DNA from 2 places in the Sphingobium sp. BHU LFT2 genome. Region 2 is predicted to be linked to the other one. Evidence: riboswitches for the same ligand, from Rfam matches in the RefSeq annotation. Region 2 holds a riboswitch; the other holds the start of a gene.
The links. Region 2 has a riboswitch for S-adenosylmethionine ahead of JQK15_RS07165 (homoserine O-succinyltransferase). Riboswitches for the same ligand answer to the same signal wherever they lie in the genome.
Positions count from the first base shown of each region.

Region 1: another riboswitch for S-adenosylmethionine. It lies ahead of JQK15_RS00260 (threonine aldolase family protein); the one in region 2 lies ahead of JQK15_RS07165 (homoserine O-succinyltransferase).

Region 1 is NZ_JAFCGW010000001.1:45,601-54,534, forward strand. It holds gene JQK15_RS00245 (patatin-like protein) at 475-2,808, shown strand; gene JQK15_RS00250 (hypothetical protein) at 2,805-3,302, shown strand; gene JQK15_RS27230 (hypothetical protein) at 3,310-4,359, opposite strand; gene JQK15_RS00260 (threonine aldolase family protein) at 4,597-5,643, opposite strand; SAM-I-IV-variant riboswitch at 5,701-5,810, opposite strand; gene JQK15_RS00265 (4a-hydroxytetrahydrobiopterin dehydratase) at 5,846-6,136, opposite strand; gene JQK15_RS00270 (metallopeptidase family protein) at 6,177-6,584, shown strand; gene ccmA (heme ABC exporter ATP-binding protein CcmA) at 6,581-7,198, shown strand; gene JQK15_RS00280 (heme exporter protein CcmB) at 7,189-7,836, shown strand; gene JQK15_RS00285 (patatin-like phospholipase family protein) at 7,944-8,934, shown strand, end outside.
Region 2 is NZ_JAFCGW010000002.1:420,818-429,751, forward strand. It holds gene JQK15_RS07155 (2'-5' RNA ligase family protein) at 218-721, opposite strand; gene JQK15_RS07160 (sugar transporter) at 829-1,248, shown strand; gene JQK15_RS07165 (homoserine O-succinyltransferase) at 1,259-2,185, opposite strand; SAM-I-IV-variant riboswitch at 2,225-2,333, opposite strand; gene mltG (endolytic transglycosylase MltG) at 2,394-3,365, opposite strand; gene fabF (beta-ketoacyl-ACP synthase II) at 3,475-4,734, opposite strand; gene JQK15_RS07180 (acyl carrier protein) at 4,912-5,145, opposite strand; gene JQK15_RS07185 (glycosyltransferase family 87 protein) at 5,353-6,576, shown strand; gene fabG (3-oxoacyl-[acyl-carrier-protein] reductase) at 6,589-7,329, opposite strand; gene JQK15_RS07195 (crotonase/enoyl-CoA hydratase family protein) at 7,331-8,137, opposite strand; gene fabD (ACP S-malonyltransferase) at 8,134-8,934, opposite strand, start outside.

The sequences.
Region 1 (8,934 bases), on a different contig from region 2:
GTAACTCTCTATTTCTGTGGTTCAACGGCTTGGCTTTTGCTGCCTTGCTTTGGGCGGGTCTCCATTTCAGCCCGTTGCAAGGCGTTAAGCGCGATTGGATGAATTTGGGCGGGGGGCTGCTCTGCTTGTTCAATTTCGGTTGGCTGTGCTGGGGGCTTTGGCAGCGCCGGGCACCAAACCCCAAAAACCCAAACCGACCTTCGTAGGTTTTCCGTCAGCTATTGGCTTTGGCTCGCGTCTAAGCCGCCATTCCGCTCCCCACCCCATTTTGTCATTCCCGCGTAGGCGGGAATCCATCCCCTGACCTTGCATCTGGTCCGACGCTGGAGAGATGGATCCCCGCCTGCGCGGGGATGACGGTGGAAAACAGGCCGTTGCTTAGCCACCCACCTCCGCCCCCCCTTCCCGCTTTCGGACAGGGGGGGGACATTCCGCCTCTCGACAAGGCGGCCTGGCTTTGCGATCCCTATCCCCATGAGGGAGAAGGAATTACGCCTCGCGCTCGTCTGTTATGGCGGGATCAGCCTGGCCGTCTACATGCACGGCATCACCAAGGAAATCTGGCACCTGACGCGGGCGAGCCGGGCTTTTCATGACGGGGTGGCGCCGCAGGGGGCGAGCGAGGCGGTCTATCATCGACTGTTCGCCGATATCGAGGCGGCGAGCGGCACGCGGCTGCGCATCCTGCCCGACATCATCGCCGGCGCCAGCGCGGGTGGCATCAACGGCATCTTCCTGGCCCAGGCAATCGAGACCGGCCAGTCGCTGGAGCCACTCACTGCGCTGTGGCTCGACAATGCCGATGTCGACGAACTGCTCGATCCCGACGCCCGCCCCGCCCGCGCGCTGACCAAATTCTGGGCGACGCCGCTGGTATGGATGGCCGCGCGCCGCCCCGGCGACGCGGTCGAGCGCACGGTGGCGCCCGACACGCGCGAAGAGGTGCGGATGAAATTGTCGCGCTTCATCCGTTCGCGCTGGTTCGAGCCGCCCTTTGGCGGGGAAATATTCTCGACCATGCTGCTCGACGCGTTCGACGCCATGGCCGCCACGCCGGCCGGGCCGTCGCTGCTGCCCGACGGCCATCCGCTCGACCTGTTCGTCACCGTCACCGATTTCGACGGCCATGTGCAGAGCCTGAGCCTCAACAGCCCGCCCCAGGTGATCGAGACCGAGCATCGGCTGTCGATCGGCTTTCGCGGCCGGGGCGGCAGCGCCAGCGGCTTTGCCGATCCGGCCGAACTGGTCTTTGCCGCGCGCGCCACCGCCAGCTTCCCCGGCGCCTTTCCACCCTTCACCGTGCGCGAACTGGACCGGGTATTGAAGCGCCGCCACCGCGCCTGGCCCGGCCGCGACGCCTTTCTGGCGCGCGTGCTGCCGCGCCGGGCGGCACGGGGCGAGGCCGAGGACGCGGTGCTGATCGACGGATCGGTGCTGGCCAACGCCCCCTTTGCCCAGGCGATCGGCGCGCTCAAGAACCGGCCGTCGCGGCGCGAGGTCGATCGCCGCTTCGTCTATATCGATCCCAAGCCCGGCCACCGGTCGATCCACCTTAATCGCGAGGGCGAGGAGGAAGCCGCGCCGACCGGCGAGAATATGCCGCTCCCCGGCTTTTTCCGCACCATCTTCGGCGCGCTGTCGGACATTCCGCGCGAACAGCCGATCCGCGACAATCTGGAGGCGATCGACCGCCATTCCGCCCGCATCCGCCGCATGGGCCGGATCATCCAGGCGCTGCGCCCCGGTATCGAAGCGGAGGTGGAGGGGGCGATCGGCCGCATGCTGTTCCTCGACCGGCCAACGCCGGCGCGCCTGTCCGCCTGGCGCGGCAAGGCGCAGCAGCGCGCCGCCGCATCGGCCGGATTCGCCTTCCCCGCTTATGCCCATCTCAAACTGTCGGGCATCGTCGAGGATCTGGCCGCGCGGCTGTTCCAGCTGAGCGGCGAGGATGCGCCGATGATGCGCGAAGCCTATCGCCAGGCGATCTGGAAGCAGGTGCGCGCGATCGGCGCCGACCAGTTGACCGAGGATGCCGGCTCCGCCGCCGCGCCCGTCCTCTTCTTCCGCACCCATGACCTGGCCTTCCGCATCCGCCGCCTGCGCTTCCTGGCGCGGCGGCTGGCCGAGACGCTGGAATTAGAGGCCGATGCCGACAGCGAAGCGGTGCAGGCGATGCACGACGCCATCTATCGCGCGCTCGCCCTCTACACCGAATGCGAGGGCAATGATTTCTACAATGACCATGTCCGCGCCGCCGCGGCGCAGGTGCCGACCGACGCCGGTGCCGCGCTGGAGGCGATGGCGCAGGCGCGCGGCCTGCGTGCCCGCGACGAGGCGGCCGACATGCTGCTGGCCGAGGCGCTCGCCAACTTGCCCAAGGCGGGGCGCCGCACCATGTTGCTGGCCTATCTCGGCTTCCCCTTCTCCGACATCGCGACGTTACCGTTGCTTCAGGGTGACGCTGTCGATGAATATGATCCGATCAAGGTCGACCGGATTTCGCCCGAAGATTGCACCGCCATCCGCGCCGGGGGCGCCAACGCCACGCTAAAAGGCATTGAATTCAACAATTTTGGTGCCTTTTTCAGCCGGGTCTATCGGGAGAATGACTATCTGTGGGGCAGGCTCCATGGGGTGGAGCGTTTGCTGGATATCGTAATTTCCGCAATTCCTGCCCCAACCCGTCTTCCCGAAGGGGCGCTGCGCAACTATAGGCGGGCGGCGTTTCTGGCGATCCTCGACGAGGAAGAGTCGCGCTTGCCGCATGTTGCGGATCTGATCGCCGGACTGCGGGAGGAAATCGGGTGAAGGGGCGTTTGAAGCTGTTTCCGATGATGCTGGCGCTGGTGCTCGTCACCGGCTGCAAGGGCTCGTCCGATGACAGCGCACAGGCCGCCCCGGTCAGCGCACCGCAACAGGTGGCTGTTGCCGTGGTCCAGCCCGATCCGCCGCCACCCGCTCCGCCCGCCGTCCTGCCTTCGCGCCCGGCGCCGATCGTCACCGTCGGCCCGCCCGGCCCGACCAATTCGCTCGACCTGCCGCCGTCGAGCAATGCGGCCCAGCCCGCCCCCTTCCCGCGCGAAGTCACCGCCTTCATGGTCGACCGCGACAGCTGCGACCATTTCCGCGGCGAGGAACCCTATGATGCGGAACGGCGCGCCTATATCGAGGAAAGCGTCGCCGAACTCTGCTCCGGCACCGACGCGAAGCTGGCCTTGCTGCGCAAGCGCTACGAAAAGATGCCGGATGTCATCAGCGCGCTGAGCAGCTATGACGCCCGGATCGAGGGCGAGGAACCCTGAGGCCGCTTCAGGGTGAGGGCGGCGTTTCGAGCGACTGAAGCGCGTTCAGCCGGAACGCATAGATGCTGCCACGACCGCCGATCTGGCCATTTCCTCCAGCTTTCCCCGCACGTCCCGCTTTGCCATCATCGCCATCGCGCCCGCCGCGACACATGCCCGGCCGCGAACCATGCGACCCGTGCGATCCGCCTGCACCAGCGGCTCCCGCTCCGCCGCCCTTTCCAGCCGCTCCACCGCTTGTCAAAATATCGCCTGCGGTAAAGATATCCGTCACTACGGGCAGGCCGATGACATAGACACGCCCCCCATTGCCGCCATTTCCCCCTGCGCCGCCATTCCCGCCCGAACCACCGCGCCCACCATTGCCTCCATTGCCGGGGCCACTCTCGCAAACTTTCCAACTCGCTCTGCCGTCTTGCCCGCCAGCGCCGGCTCCGCCTTTGCCCCCTGAACCACCGGCTCCACCCGCACCACCCGGCACGCCTCGAAAATCGACGGCAATGCGCGCCTGGTTGATCTGCTCCGGTGTATTGATCGCCTCCAGCCGCCCAACGACAATATAGATGTCGGGCACCGCGATCGTGCCACCGGGGCGGCCATCGGTGCCACTGCCGCCCTGACCACCCGGACCACCATTTGCACCCGTGCGCTTGCCCTTGCGCCCGCCAGCGCCGGTTGCGCCAGCTTGGCCCTTCGGCCCTGCCAGCAGCGCCATGTTGCGTTGAATGCTCAGCAAAGATTGTGGGTCTTCGATCCGCATCCGTCTGGCAAATAACAATACCCAGGGGTGTGCGCCGGTAAATTCGATCATCGAATTTTTCTTGAAAACCATTTCCTTGGCAGCGATCGTCTGGCCCTTCACCTTTTCGACGCCCCGTATCTGCACCGTCTCCGTGGCCCAATAGGCCCGGCCGATCGCAGCCCGTACCTCCGGCGGCAGCGCGGCCAGATTGGCGGTCTCGATCGCCGCCCGCGCTTCGGCCATCGGCGCCGCCTCCTGCGCCTGCCCCGGCTGCGGCACCATGACGCCCAGCAGCAACCATCCGATCTTCTTCATGACAGCCTCCGTCCACGCGCCGGCCCCTGTGCCGGCGGCGTGATGAAGGCCCGGATCAGCGCCTCTTATCAATTGGCTGGACCAGGCAAGATCATCCGCTTTGGAGCATCCTCAACGGATCATCCCGCTATCCGACCCCGCTGCATGATGACATTTCGATATCGCAACAAGGACATGCGCAGCGCGCACGATCACCAGCCCGCCCATGTCCTTGCGCCTATTCGGATCAGCTTGTGGTCAGGCGGCGACCGCCAGGCAGGCTTCCCTGATGTCGCGGGCCAGTTCGTCGACCCGCTCCACCTGCGCATCCCAGGCGAACATGAATCGCGCGCCGCCGCCGATGAAGGTGTAGAAACGCCAGCCACGCGCGCGCAGCGCGTCCAGCACCGGCGCGGGGGCCGACAAGAACAACGCATTGGCCTCCACCGGGAAGATCGGGCTGACATCGGGCAGGTCGGCGATCGCCGCCGCCAGCCGGCGCGCGCAATCATTGCCATGGCGGGCATTGCGCAGCCAGGCGCCGCTTTCCAGCAGGCCGATCCATGGCGCCGACAGGAAACGCATCTTCGACGCCAGTTGTCCCGCCTGCTTGCAGCGATAGTCGAAATCCTGCGCCAGCGCGCGATCGAAGAAGATCACCGCCTCGCCCACGGCCATGCCATTCTTGGTGCCGCCAAAGCAGAGCACGTCGACGCCCGCCTTCCAGCTGATCTCCGCCGGATCGCAGCCCAGGCTGGCGCAGGCATGGGCGAAGCGCGCGCCGTCCATATGCAATTTCAGCCCCAGTTCGCGGCACACGGCGGAAATCGCGCGCACTTCCTCGACCGTGTAGACAAGGCCGGTCTCGGTCGGCTGGGTGATGGTGACGACGCGCGGCTTGGGGAAATGGATGTCGGACCGGCTGGTCGCGAGCTGCCGGATCGCGTCGGGCGTCAGCTTGCCATCGACGGATGGTGCCGCCAGCAGCTTCGACCCGTTGGAGAAGAATTCGGGCGCACCGCATTCGTCGGTCTCGACATGGGCGGCGGCCGAACAGATCACGCTATGATAGGACTGGCACAGTGCCGCGAGCGCCAGCGAATTGGCGGCGGTGCCGTTGAAGACGAAGAAGACCTCCGCATCGCCGCCGAACAGGGTGCGGAAATTGTCCGCCGCGCGCTGGGTCCATTCATCCTCGCCATAGGCCGTCGCCGACCCGCTGTTCGCCGCAAGCATCGCGTCGAGCGCCTCGGGGCAGGCCCCGGCATAATTGTCGCTGGCAAATTGCTGTGTGGAAATGGGCACGTCATGCTTCCGTCTGCTGGTGTGTGACCAAGCATCGGATCAACGTCGTCGTGGCTGCGTGTCCCGTTGGATTGCCGGTCCGGCCACATCCCCCTCTTGGCGAGGGGCACCACCTTGCTCGGGGAGCAGGTTGGTGTCGGACGTTGGCCCGACTCTTGATGTTGCCGGGGCGATTATCGGCCGGGCGATGCCGCGTCAAGCGTCAGCGCAGCAGTGCCTCTATCCCCTTCGCCAGATCGATGTCGCGCTGCGACAGGCCGCCGGCATCATGGGTGGTGAGCGTGATTTCGACCCGATTATAGACGTTCGACCATTCGGGATGATGGTCCGCCTTTTCCGCCAGCAGCGCGACGCGCGTCATGAAGCCGAAGGCGGCGACAAAATCGGGAAAGGTGAAGCTGCGCGCAATCCCGTCCGGTTCGGCGACCGCCGTCCATTCGGGCAAATCCGCCAGCGCGATCGCCCGTTCCGTTTCGTTCAGTCTGGCAAGCATTTCTCTATCCTGCGTTATTTCTTTCGCCTATGTGACAGCCATGCCTGACACTGGTCAATCGTTCCGCTTCGCCCCTACCCCACAGGAAATCGAGACACTCGCGCTGGAGGCCCTGAGCCGCCTGCCCGAGCCCTTCCGTTCCTATCTCTCCAATGTCGTGATGCTGGTGGAGGATTTCGCCGACGCCGATATCCTGAAGGAGATGGAGATTGACGATCCGTTCGGCCTGACCGGCCTCTATAGCGGCCGTCCCTTCGGGCAGGAGGCGCAGACCGGCGACCTGCCGCCGACCGTGCATCTTTTCCGCCGCCCGCTGCTCGACGAATGGGTCGAAACCGGCGTGCCGCTCGAAGCGCTCATCACCCATGTCGTGGTGCATGAGATCGGCCATCATTTCGGCCTGTCGGACATCGACATGCATGTGCTGGAGGATATGGTCGCCCCATGAGCGGCGCGGCGCTGCGCCTGTCGGGCCTGGCCTGTCTGCGCGGCGGACGCCTGCTCTTTGCCGGCATCGACCTGGTGCTGGCGGCTGGCGGCAGCGCCTTGCTGCACGGCGCCAACGGCATCGGCAAGTCGAGCCTGCTGCGCCAGTGCGCCGGATTGCTGCCCGCCTACGCCGGAACCATCGACCGCCAGGGCAGCGTCGCGCTGGCCGACGAGCGACTGGCGCTCGACATGGAATTGCCGCTCCACTGCGCACTCGGCTTCTGGGCACGGCTCGACCGGGTGGATGCGGCCGCGCTCGACCGCGCGCTCCACGCCATGGCGCTCGCCCCGTTGCGCGACGTGCCCGTCCGCATGCTTTCCACCGGCCAGCGCAAGCGCGCCATGCTCGCCCGCGTGATTGCCAGCGGCGCGGATATCTGGCTGCTCGACGAACCGGCCAATGGCCTGGACGATGCGTCGGTCGCGCTGCTCGGCGCGGCGGTGGCGGACCATGTGGCGGCCGGCGGCATCGTCGTCGCCGCCTCGCACCAGCCATTGCCGCTGACCGATCCGGTGCGGATCGAGATGGCCGCCCATGTGCCGGACCCGGCGCAGGAGGCGTCATGCGACTGATCGCCCTGCTCGTCGCCCGCGACCTGGGCCAGGCCTGGCGCTCGGCCGGGCTGTGGCTGCCGGTCGCCTTCCTGTTGCTGGTCGCCAGCCTCTACCCCTTTGCGGTCGGACCCGACGCCGCCCTGCTCGCCCGCACCGGCGGCGGCATGCTGTGGATCGCGGCGCTGCTTGCCAGCCTGCTGCCGGTCGACCGGCTGGTCGCGCCCGATCGCGATGCCGGCATCCTGGACCAGATCGCGCTGCGCGGCATCAGCGAGGAGATGGTGGTGATCGCCCGGCTGATCGCCCATTGGCTGGGTTTCGGCCCGCCGCTGATGATCGCCGCCCTGCCCGCCGCCGCGCTGCTGAAGCTGGATGGCGCCACGATCCTGACGCTGGAGGCCGGGCTGCTGATCGGCACCCCCGCGCTCGCCGCGCTTGGCCTGCTGGTGGCGACCCTGACCGCCGGGCTGCGCTCGTCGGGCGCGCTTGCGGGCCTGCTCGCCCTGCCGCTGGCGGTGCCGCTGCTGATCTTTGGCGCGGGCACGCTGGGCGACGGCAGCGGCGCCGCGTTCAAATTCCTGGGCGCCGCATCGCTGTTGCTGGTCGCGATCACGCCGATCGCGGGCGGCGCGGCGATCCGCGCGGGCCGGGAATGAGGTTTGTGCAACGCGCAAGGCGTTGACATTGGCGGGCCGCAATGGTCCCATGCTGCATCGCAACAAACTCCGATAGCGGGGCATGCCCGCCAAGCGTGAGGTGCCCGATGCCCGATCCGACTGCCGAGCCGCAAAGCCGCCTGATCGACCTGGCCCTGCAGGGCGGCGGCGCCCATGGCGCCTTCACCTGGGGCGTACTCGACCGCCTGCTGGAGGAACCCTGGCTGCGGATCGACGGCATATCCGGCACGTCGGCCGGGGCGATGAACGCGGCCGTGCTGGCCAGCGGCTATGCCCATGGCGGCGCGCCGGGTGCCCGCCGCGCCCTCACCCGCTTCTGGAGCAAGGTATCGGACGGGGCAATGTTCAGCCCGTTCCGCCGCAGCCCGCTCGACATAGCGCTCGGCCGCTGGACGCTCGATTATTCGCCGCTCTATGTCGGCATGGACCTGATGGCGCGGCTCTGCTCGCCCTATGATCTCAATCCGGGCGGCTTCAATCCGCTGACCGACATCCTCAACGAATGCGTCGATTTCGATCATCTCGCCGCCAGCCCGATCCGCCTGTTCATCACCGCGACCAGCGTGCGCACCGGCCAGGCCCGCGTGTTCCGCAATGCGGAGATCACGCCCGACGTGCTGCTCGCCTCCGCCTGCCTGCCGACCATGTTCCACGCGGTCGAGATCGATGGCGAGGCCTATTGGGATGGCGGCTATTCGGGCAATCCGACGCTGACGCCGCTGGTGCGCGACTGCGATTCGGACGACACCATCCTGATCCAGGTAAACCCGGTCGAGCGCGCCACCGACCTCTACGCCGCACGCGACATTGCCAGCCGATTGAACGAGATTTCCTTCAACGCGGTGCTGTTGCAGGAAATCCGGATGATGGCGCTGCTGCGCCAGGTCGCCGATCCCGGCCATGGCGAGGGCGAGAAATGGGCGAAGATGCGTATCCACCGCATCGCCAGCGCCGACATGCTGCAATTCGGCCATTCGTCCAAGCTGAACGCCGAATGGGCTTTCCTGTGGAAGCTCAAGAAGATCGGGCGCAAGGCGGCGGACGATTTCCTGAAGGATCATGGCCAGGCGATCGGCC
Region 2 (8,934 bases):
CAGGGTGGACCAGAAATATGCTGAGTAGGAAAGACGGCCGGGAAGCGGGCAGAAGCTGACCTTTCCTACTCCCCTCCCTTTTCAGGGAGGGGCCGGGGGTGAGTGCGCCGCGTAGCGGCGGCCTACGCTCGATCGGGCAGAATCTCGCTGCACTCGCAACCCACCCCAACCCCTCCCTGAAAGGGAGGGGCTATCTATCGCTCCCATTCTGCCGTCGCTACCCCCGAAACCGGGTCTCGCTTGCCAGTTCCCATGGTCCGCCGCGATAGTGCCAGGCGGCCAGGCCCGCGATTGCGATCGGGCGGGGATGGAAATCAGCGCGCAATCGGTCGGCCAGCGCCCGCGCGACCCTGGGCTCCACCTTGTTCTGCACGGTCAGATGCGGGCGAAAGCCGGCCTGGTCCTGCGGCGTCAGCAGGCCGGTGAAGGCGTCCGCCAATTCGCCACGCAACGCCGCTAGATCGGGACTGTCGATGCGATAGGCGACCCCCTGCCCCAGCAGCAGCACATCGCCCAGTCGCGCCCGTGGCGCCGGGCCGGCGCATATCTGTTTCATCCGCGTCCTGAGTTCGGGCAGCAGCGAAGGCGGCAGATGATGGAACAGGGTGACATGCGCCGGCACCTGATTGCGTTCAGGCGGGAAATGGGCGCGGCGCAAGCCATCCGCCCAGGCGAAATCGGCAGCGCCCAGCAGCGCGGTGACGATGATCGGGTCAGCCAGGACCGCCTCCCTGCAACGCAATGGTGGACTTTCGCCCGGCCAGGACAGGCTATATGATGACAGATGCCGCGCCCGGCAAGCAGGCGCGGCCCAGGAGGGGAAGCATCATGCGCGCACCGGCATCCTTCGTCATCATCGCCGTCATCCTGCTGCTATGGAACCTGATGGGGGTCGCCGCCTTCGTCATGCAATATGGCGCCGACCTGGGCGAACTCGCCAGAACCGATCCCGACACCGCCCGCGCCTTCGCCCAGATGCCCGGCTGGGCCTGGGCCGTCTATGCGGTGGCGGTGGGCGCCGGCACGCTGGGCGCGATCGTCCTGCTGCTACGCCGCCGCGTCGCGGTGCCGCTGTTCCTGCTGTCGCTGCTCGCGGTGATCGTCCAGTTCGGATACACGTTCCTCGGCACCGACCTGCTGGCGGTGAAGGGCGCGGGCGCGGCGATCTTCCCGGCCGTCATCGTCCTGATCGGGCTAGGCCAGTGGCTCTACGCCCGCAGTCAGGCGGCCAAGGGTCTGCTGCGCTGATCGGCGCCGATCAGGCCGCGCTCTGCAATATCTCCTGGCCGATCATGTCCACGTCGAACGGCGCGGTCTGGTAGAGATCGTTGATCCAGTTGCCGAACAGCAGATGGGCATGGCTGCGCCAGCGATTTTCCGGCGGACGGGACGGGTCGTCGTCGGGGAAATAATGGGCCGGCATCTGGCGGCCGCCGTCGCGCGCATATTCGTCGCCCAGCGTGCGCGTGTCATATTCGACATGGTTGAACATGTGCAGGAAGCCATGGCGCGGATCATGGACCAGGCAAGGCCCGGTCTCCGCGCTGTCGGCCAGCAATTGCAGCCCGCGATCGACCGGCAGCGATTCCCGCCGCACTTCCGACCAGCGCGACACGGGGATCGAGAAATCGTCCGAAAAACCCCGCAGATAGGGCGAGGCCGGAGCATGGTTGCGATGGCGGAACACGCCGAACGCCTTGCGCTCCAGCGCGTGCTTCTCGACCCCGTGGAAATGATGGAGCGCCGCCTGCGCCGCCCAGCAGATGCTGAGCGAACGATGCACATGGGTCTGGGTCCAGTCGAAGATGGCGCGCAGTTCCTGCCAGTAGCTCACCTCCTCGAACGGCAGATGCTCGACCGGCGCGCCGGTGATCAGGAAGCCGTCGAACCGCTCGTCGCGCACATCGGTCCAGGCGCGGTAGAAGGACTGCATATGATCGGCGGAGGTGTTGCGCGACACATGGTCGCTGATCCGCACCAGCGTCAGTTCCACCTGCAACGGCGAGGCGCCGAGCAGCCGGGCAAGCTGCGTCTCGGTATCGATCTTGTTGGGCATCAGGTTCAGCAGCGCGATCCGCAGCGGGCGGATATCCTGCCGCACCGCGTCCGCCTCGCCCATCACGGCAACGCCCTCGGCTTCCAAGGTGCGGCGGGCGGGCAGGTCGTCGGCAATCTTGATCGGCACGTCTCGTCAGTCCTTCCTGGCGGGGCGACGATCGGTGGCTGAGGTCCGCTTTGTTGCCGGATCGGCCACATCCTCCCGGATCGGGAGTGCCACCTTGCCCGGAACGGCAGGTTGGCGTTGGGCGTCGCCCCAACTCTTGATGCTGGACTATCCCTAGCGCGCGCCGGGCCATGTGGCAAGCCCGGCTATATATCGGCCAAGCCGGGCTTTACAGCTCGCCCCGGGCGCGGCGGATTTCGAACCACTTCCGCACATTCTCATTATGCTGCTGATAGGTGTCGGCAAAGATATGGCCGCCCTTCCCGTCCGCGACGAAATAGAGCGCATTCGTCTCCGCCGGGTGCAGCACCGCCAGGATCGACAGGCGGCCCGGATTGGCGATCGGCCCCTTGGGCAGGCCGGTCATCGCATAGGTGTTGTAATCATTGACGTCGGCGATCTCGGACTTCTTGATCCGGCGGCCGAGCGGCTTGCCCCTGGTGATCGGATAGATGATCGTCGGGTCGGCCTGCAGCATCATGTTCTTGCGCAGACGGTTGCTGTAGACGCCCGCGACCATCGGCCGCTCCTTGGCGATCGCGGTTTCCTTCTCGACGATCGAGGCGAGGATGATCGCCTCCTGGGGCGACTTGGCGATCGTGTTGGGCGCGCGTTCGGCCCACAGCTTCGCCAGCGCCTTGTCCATCGCCGCCTGCATCCGCTTCAGCACGGCGGCGCGCGGCTCGCCCTTGTCGAAGGCATAGCTGTCGGGCAGCACGCTGCCCTCCTGCGGCACCGCGACATCGCCGGTCAGCTCGTCATTGGCCATCAGCCGTTCCTGCACCAGGATCGACGGCATGCCTTCGGGGATGGTGACCAGCCGGGTCAGCGTCTTGCCGCCCTGCAGGATCGAGAGGATCTCGCTATTGCTGGCGCCCTTGGGCAGCACGAACTCGCCGGCCTTGATCGGCTTGGCGCCGCCAAAGACCTTCGCGCGGGTCAGGAAGGCATCGGCCGAACGCACCGCGCCAGCCGATTTCAACAGCACCGCGGCATCGGACAGGGTCGATCCCTCCGGCACGACGATGCTGATATTCTGGGTGGCCGGCCCCGTCTCGGTCCAGCCATGGACGAAGCGGAAACCGACAAAGGCGACAACGGCCAGGCCGATCAGAAGGATGATGCAGCCCAGTCGCCGCACCGGATTTGCGCCGGATCGTCTTGCCATCATCCCAACTGCCCGACCCAAATAATGCCCAACCGGCTATGGCTTACATGATCCTCCCCTTTTCAGGGGAGGATCAGGCGTATCAGATCGCCTTCATGATGAGCGAGGCGTTGGTGCCGCCGAAGCCGAACGAGTTGTTCAGCACCGCGCGCACCTTGCGCTCCTTGGCGACGTGCGGGACCAGGTCGACGCCCTTGCAGCTTTCGCTCGGCTCGTCGAGGTTGAGCGTCGGCGGCACGATCTGGTCGCGCATGGCGAGGATGCAGAAGATGCTCTCCACCGCGCCCGCGCCGCCCAGCAGGTGGCCGATCGCCGACTTGGTCGACGACATCGACATGCTGCCCAGATGATCGCCGAACAGACGCTTGACCGCGCCCAGTTCCAGTTCGTCGCCCAGCGGGGTCGAGGTGCCATGCGCGTTCACATAGTCGATATCTTCCAGGCTGAGGCCCGAGCGCTTGAGCGCCATCTGCATCGAACGGAAACCGCCATTGCCTTCCGGGTGCGGCGCGGTGACATGATAGGCGTCGCCGGTCAGGCCATAGCCAATGACTTCGGCATAGATTTTCGCGCCGCGCGCCTTTGCCCGCTCATATTCTTCCAGCACGACCACGCCCGCGCCTTCGCCCATGACGAAGCCGTCACGGTTGACGTCATAGGGACGCGACGCCTTTTCCGGCGTGTCGTTGAAGCCGGTCGAGAGCGCACGCGCCTGGGCGAAGCCGGCGATGCCGATCGGGCAGATCGCGCTTTCCGCGCCACCCGCCAGCATCACGTCAGCATCGTCCATCGCGATCATGCGCGCAGCGTCGCCGATCGAGTGGGCGCCGGTCGAGCAGGCGGTGACGACGGCATGGTTCGGACCCATCAGGCCGTATTTGATCGAGACCTGGCCCGAGATCAGGTTGATCAGGCGGCCATGGACGAAGTGCGGCGAAACGCGGTTGGGGCCCTTGTTGGCCAGCACCAGCGATTCGCTTTCGATGCCCGGCAGGCCACCAATGCCCGAACCGATCGAGCAGCCGGCGCGCAGGCGCTCTTCTTCCGACATATTGTCCAGGCCCGCGTCGCGCAGCGCCTGGCTGGCGGCGGAAATGCCATAGACGATGAACGGATCGACCTGACGCTGAATCTTGTGGTCGACGTCCAGCGAGGCGTCATAGCCATATTCATGATCCGCGGGCTTCACTTCGCAGGCGATGCGGCACTTGTAATCGGTGGCGTCGAAGCGGGTGATCGTCGCCGCGCCGGATTTCGACGCGATGATGTTCTTCCAGGTGGTTTCGACATCCCCGCCAAGCGGGCTTACCATGCCAAGGCCGGTTACGACGACGCGACGCATATGCTTGCTCCGAAATTCCAATTTTTGGTTCCGTGCCGCTCATCTAGGCGTTCCACACGCACTTGTGAACGGCAGGCCAGATACGAAAAGGCTCCCCAAGCTCCGGGATCACCGGACAGGAGGAGCCAATCCTTGTGCAAGGAGGGCGGCCCGCCACTGGGGCAGGCCGCGAAGCCCTTAGGCCTTGCTGTCGATATAGTCGATCGCGTCCTTGACGGTGGCGATCTTCTCAGCCGCATCGTCCGGGATTTCGACGCCGAATTCTTCTTCGAACGCCATCACCAGTTCAACGATGTCCAGGCTGTCTGCGCCCAGATCGTCGATGAAGCTGGCGTCCTCGGTCACCTTCTCGGCTTCGACGCCCAGATGCTCGACGACGATTTTCTTTACGCGATCCGCGGTCTCACTCATGAGTGGTCCTTCTTACTGGGTATCGTTGGTGGTTCTGAATAACCGTTAAGGCATTGCCCTAGTGCCAAGCCCCGATAGAGGCAAGAGGGAAGGCCGCCAAGCCCCTAGATGGAGGGACAGGTGCGTTTCGGCAATAAAAAGCCGGAAAAAACCCGGAAACAACGGGTTGTTTACCAAAATTTCAGCCGCTTGTGCCAGTCAACAGCGATGATCGACCGCCTGTGCCCCGACCAGTTCATCACCCCCGAACGGGTCCGAATGACAGCCTGGCTGATGCTGGCTGCGACGCTGATCGGCCTCGCCTACCTGTTCGCGACGGCGCATGGCACGGTAGATTCGCTCGGCCGGCCGCTTGGCACGGACTTCTCCAACGTCTGGACGGCGGGATGGATGGCCGATCAGGGTCAGGCCGCGCAGGCATGGAACTGGCCCGCCCATTATGAAGTGCAGAAGGCGATCCATCATGATCCCGCCATCCCCTTCTATGGCTGGCACTATCCCCCGCCCTTCCTGATCCTGGCCACGTTGCTGGCGCAAATCCCCTACGTCCCCGCCCTGATCCTGTGGCAGGGATTGACGCTTGGCGGAGCATTGATGGTCATCCGTCATGTCCTGCCGGATCAGCGCGACGCGCTGCTCATCGCACTCGGCGCACCTGTGGTAATGGTGTGCCTGGGCCACGGCCAGAATGCCTTCATGACCGCCGGCCTGCTGGGTGGTGGCATGGCCCTGCTCGACCGACGCCCTTGGATCGCCGGCATGCTGCTGGGCGCACTCGTCTACAAACCGCAATTTGCGGTGCTGATCCCTGTGCTGATCATCGCACGCGGCAATGCCCGCGCCTTCCTGGCCGCCGGTCTGACCTCGGCCGGCCTGTGCCTGCTGACATTGCTGATCTGGGGCTGGCCGGTGTGGCAGGCGTTCATCGATTCTCTGCCCCTGACGCAGCATATCATCATCGAAAATGGTGCCACCGGCTGGGAAAAGATCCAAAGCCCCTTTGCCGCCATTCGCCAATGGGGCGGCAGCATTCCAGCCGCCTATGTGGTGCAGGGCCTGGTGACAGCCATCGCCATCACTATCGCCGCGCTGGTCGCCCGGCGTGGGACGATGGAAGTGCGGGGCGCCGCCGCGCTCAGCGCCGCCCTGCTCTGCACACCCTATGTGCTCGATTATGACTATGTGCTGCTGGGGATGGCGATCGCCTTCGTCGCCGCCGACATGGGCAAGCGCGGCGTGCTTGGCTGGGAACGAAGCTGGCTGGCCTATGCCTGGATGGCGCCTTTGTTCGGCCGGGCCGTGTCGGAATGGACCCATGTGCCGGTCAACCTGATCGCCGCGATCGCGGTGCTGGCGCTGGCGATGCGACGCGCCATCCTGCTGGACGGCGCGCTCGCTTATAGTCTGCCCGGCCGGACGAAGATCGCCTGACCGGGCGATCGATCAGATCATCGCCATGCCGCCGTTGACGTGCAGGGTCTGGCCGTTGACATAGCCTGCTTCCTTGCTCGCCAGATAGGCGACTGCTGCGCCGATATCGTCGCCATCGCCCAGATCGCCAGCGGGGATCTTGGCCAGGATCGTGCCCTTCTGCGCATCGTTCAGCGCATCGGTCATGGCCGACCGGATGAAGCCGGGGGCCACGCAGTTCACGGTTATGCCGCGGCTCGCCAGTTCCTGGCCCAGCGACTTCGACATGCCGATGATGCCGGCCTTCGACGCGCAATAGTTGGACTGGCCCGGATTGCCGGTGACGCCCACGACCGAGGTGATCGAGATGATGCGGCCAAAGCGCGCCTTCATCATCGGCTTGGCGGCGGCGCGGCACAGGCGGAAGGCGGCTTCCAGATTGACCGCGATCACCTGCGACCATTCCTCGTCCTTCATGCGCAGGATCAAATTGTCGCGGGTGATGCCGGCATTGTTGACCAGAATGTCGATCTTGCCGCCCAGCGCTTCCACCGCCTGCGGCACCAGCGCGTCGACGGCGGCCGGATCGGACAGGTTGCAGACCAAGGTCTTGTGGTCGCCGCCCAGTTCAGCGGCAAAGGCCTTGAGCTTCTCCTCATTGCTGCCCGACAGCGCCAGGGTGGCGCCCTGCGCGGCCAGCGCCTTGGCGATGGAGGAACCAATGCCCCCCGAAGCGCCAGTCACCAGCGCGGTCATTCCCGTCAGATCGAACATTTTAGTCTCCCTTGAAGTGTGGCGGCCGGCGGTCGAAGAAGGCGGTGATCGCCTCGTCATGATCCGCGGTCGCGTGGGCCAGCGCCTGCATGGCGCCCGCCATTTCCAAAATTTGCGAAAGTTCGGCCGTCTGCGCCGCGCGCAGCAGCCGCTTGGTCATCCGTGTCGCATGCGGCGGGTTGGCGGCGATCGCATCGGCCTGCGCCCGCGCCACCGTCATCAGCTCCGCATCGGGCACGACATCGCCGACCAGCCCGATCCGCAGTGCCTCGCCCGCGTCGATCGTCTCGCCGGTCAGCGAGAGGTGCGACGCCTTGGAAAAGCCGATGATGCGCGGCAGCAACCAGGCCCCGCCATCGCCCGACACCAGGCCTAGCTTCACGAAGCTTTCGGCAAAGCGCGCGCCTTGCCCCGCGATGCGCAGGTCGCACATGCAGGCCAGGTCCAGCCCCGCGCCGATCGCCGGGCCATTGACCGCCGCGATCACCGGCAGCTCGATCGCCTGGAACAGCAAGGGCAGGCGCTGGATGCCCGCGCGATAATTGCGCCGCGTCTGCGCCGGCAGGCTGGCGCGCAGCCCGCCGGCATCCGGCCGCATCGCGTTGAGATCGCCGCCCGAGGAGAAGGCGCTGCCCGCCCCGGTCAGGATCGCGACATGGATGCTCGCATCCCGGTCCGCCGCCTCGAACACGTCGCACAGCGCATCCACCATCGCCGGATCGGAGATGGGGTTGCGCCGGTCGGGCAGGTTCAGCGTGACCGTCAGGACAGCCCCGTCGCGGCTGGCAAGAACCGGGCTCTCGCTCACAGCGCGCCCAGTACCGCCTCGATATCGTCCATCGTCACCACGCTGCGCACGGTGGCGTCGGGGGCGATGCGCTTGACCATCGGGCCGAGCACCTTGCCGCCCAGTTCGACGAAATCGGTGACGCCCGCGTCCCACATCGCGCCGATCGACTCGCGCCAGCGCACACGGCCGGTAACCTGCTCGACCAGACGCTCGCGAATGTCGGTCGGGTCGCTGATCGGCGCGGCCAGCACATTGGCATAGACCGGCAGCAGCGGCGCGTTGATCGTCGCCTTTGCCAGCGCTTCCGCCATCGCGTCGGCGGCCGGCTGCATCAGCGGGCAGTGGAAGGGCGCCGACACCGGCAGCAGCACGCCGCGCTTGATGCCATAATCCTTGACCAGCGCGACCGCGCGCTCGATCGCGCCCTTGTGGCCGGAAATGACGACCTGGCTGGGATCATTGTCGTTGGCGACGGTGCAGACTTCGCCCTCCGCAGCGGCATCGGCCAGCGCCTGTGCCTTCTCGATGTCGGCGCCCAGCAGCGCGGCCATCGCGCCCTCGCCCACCGGCACGGCGGCCTGCATCGCCTGACCGCGCAACTTGAGCAGGCGAGCGGTGGTGCCAAGGTCGAACGCCTCGACCGCGCAGAGCGCGCTATATTCGCCCAGCGAGTGACCGGCGACATAATCGCCCTTGTCAGCCAGGCTGAAGCCGCCTTCCTTCTGCATCACGCGCAACGTGGCGAGGGCATTGGCCATGATCGCCGGCTGGGCGTTCTCGGTCAGGGTCAGGTCGCTCTCGGGGCCTTCCACCAT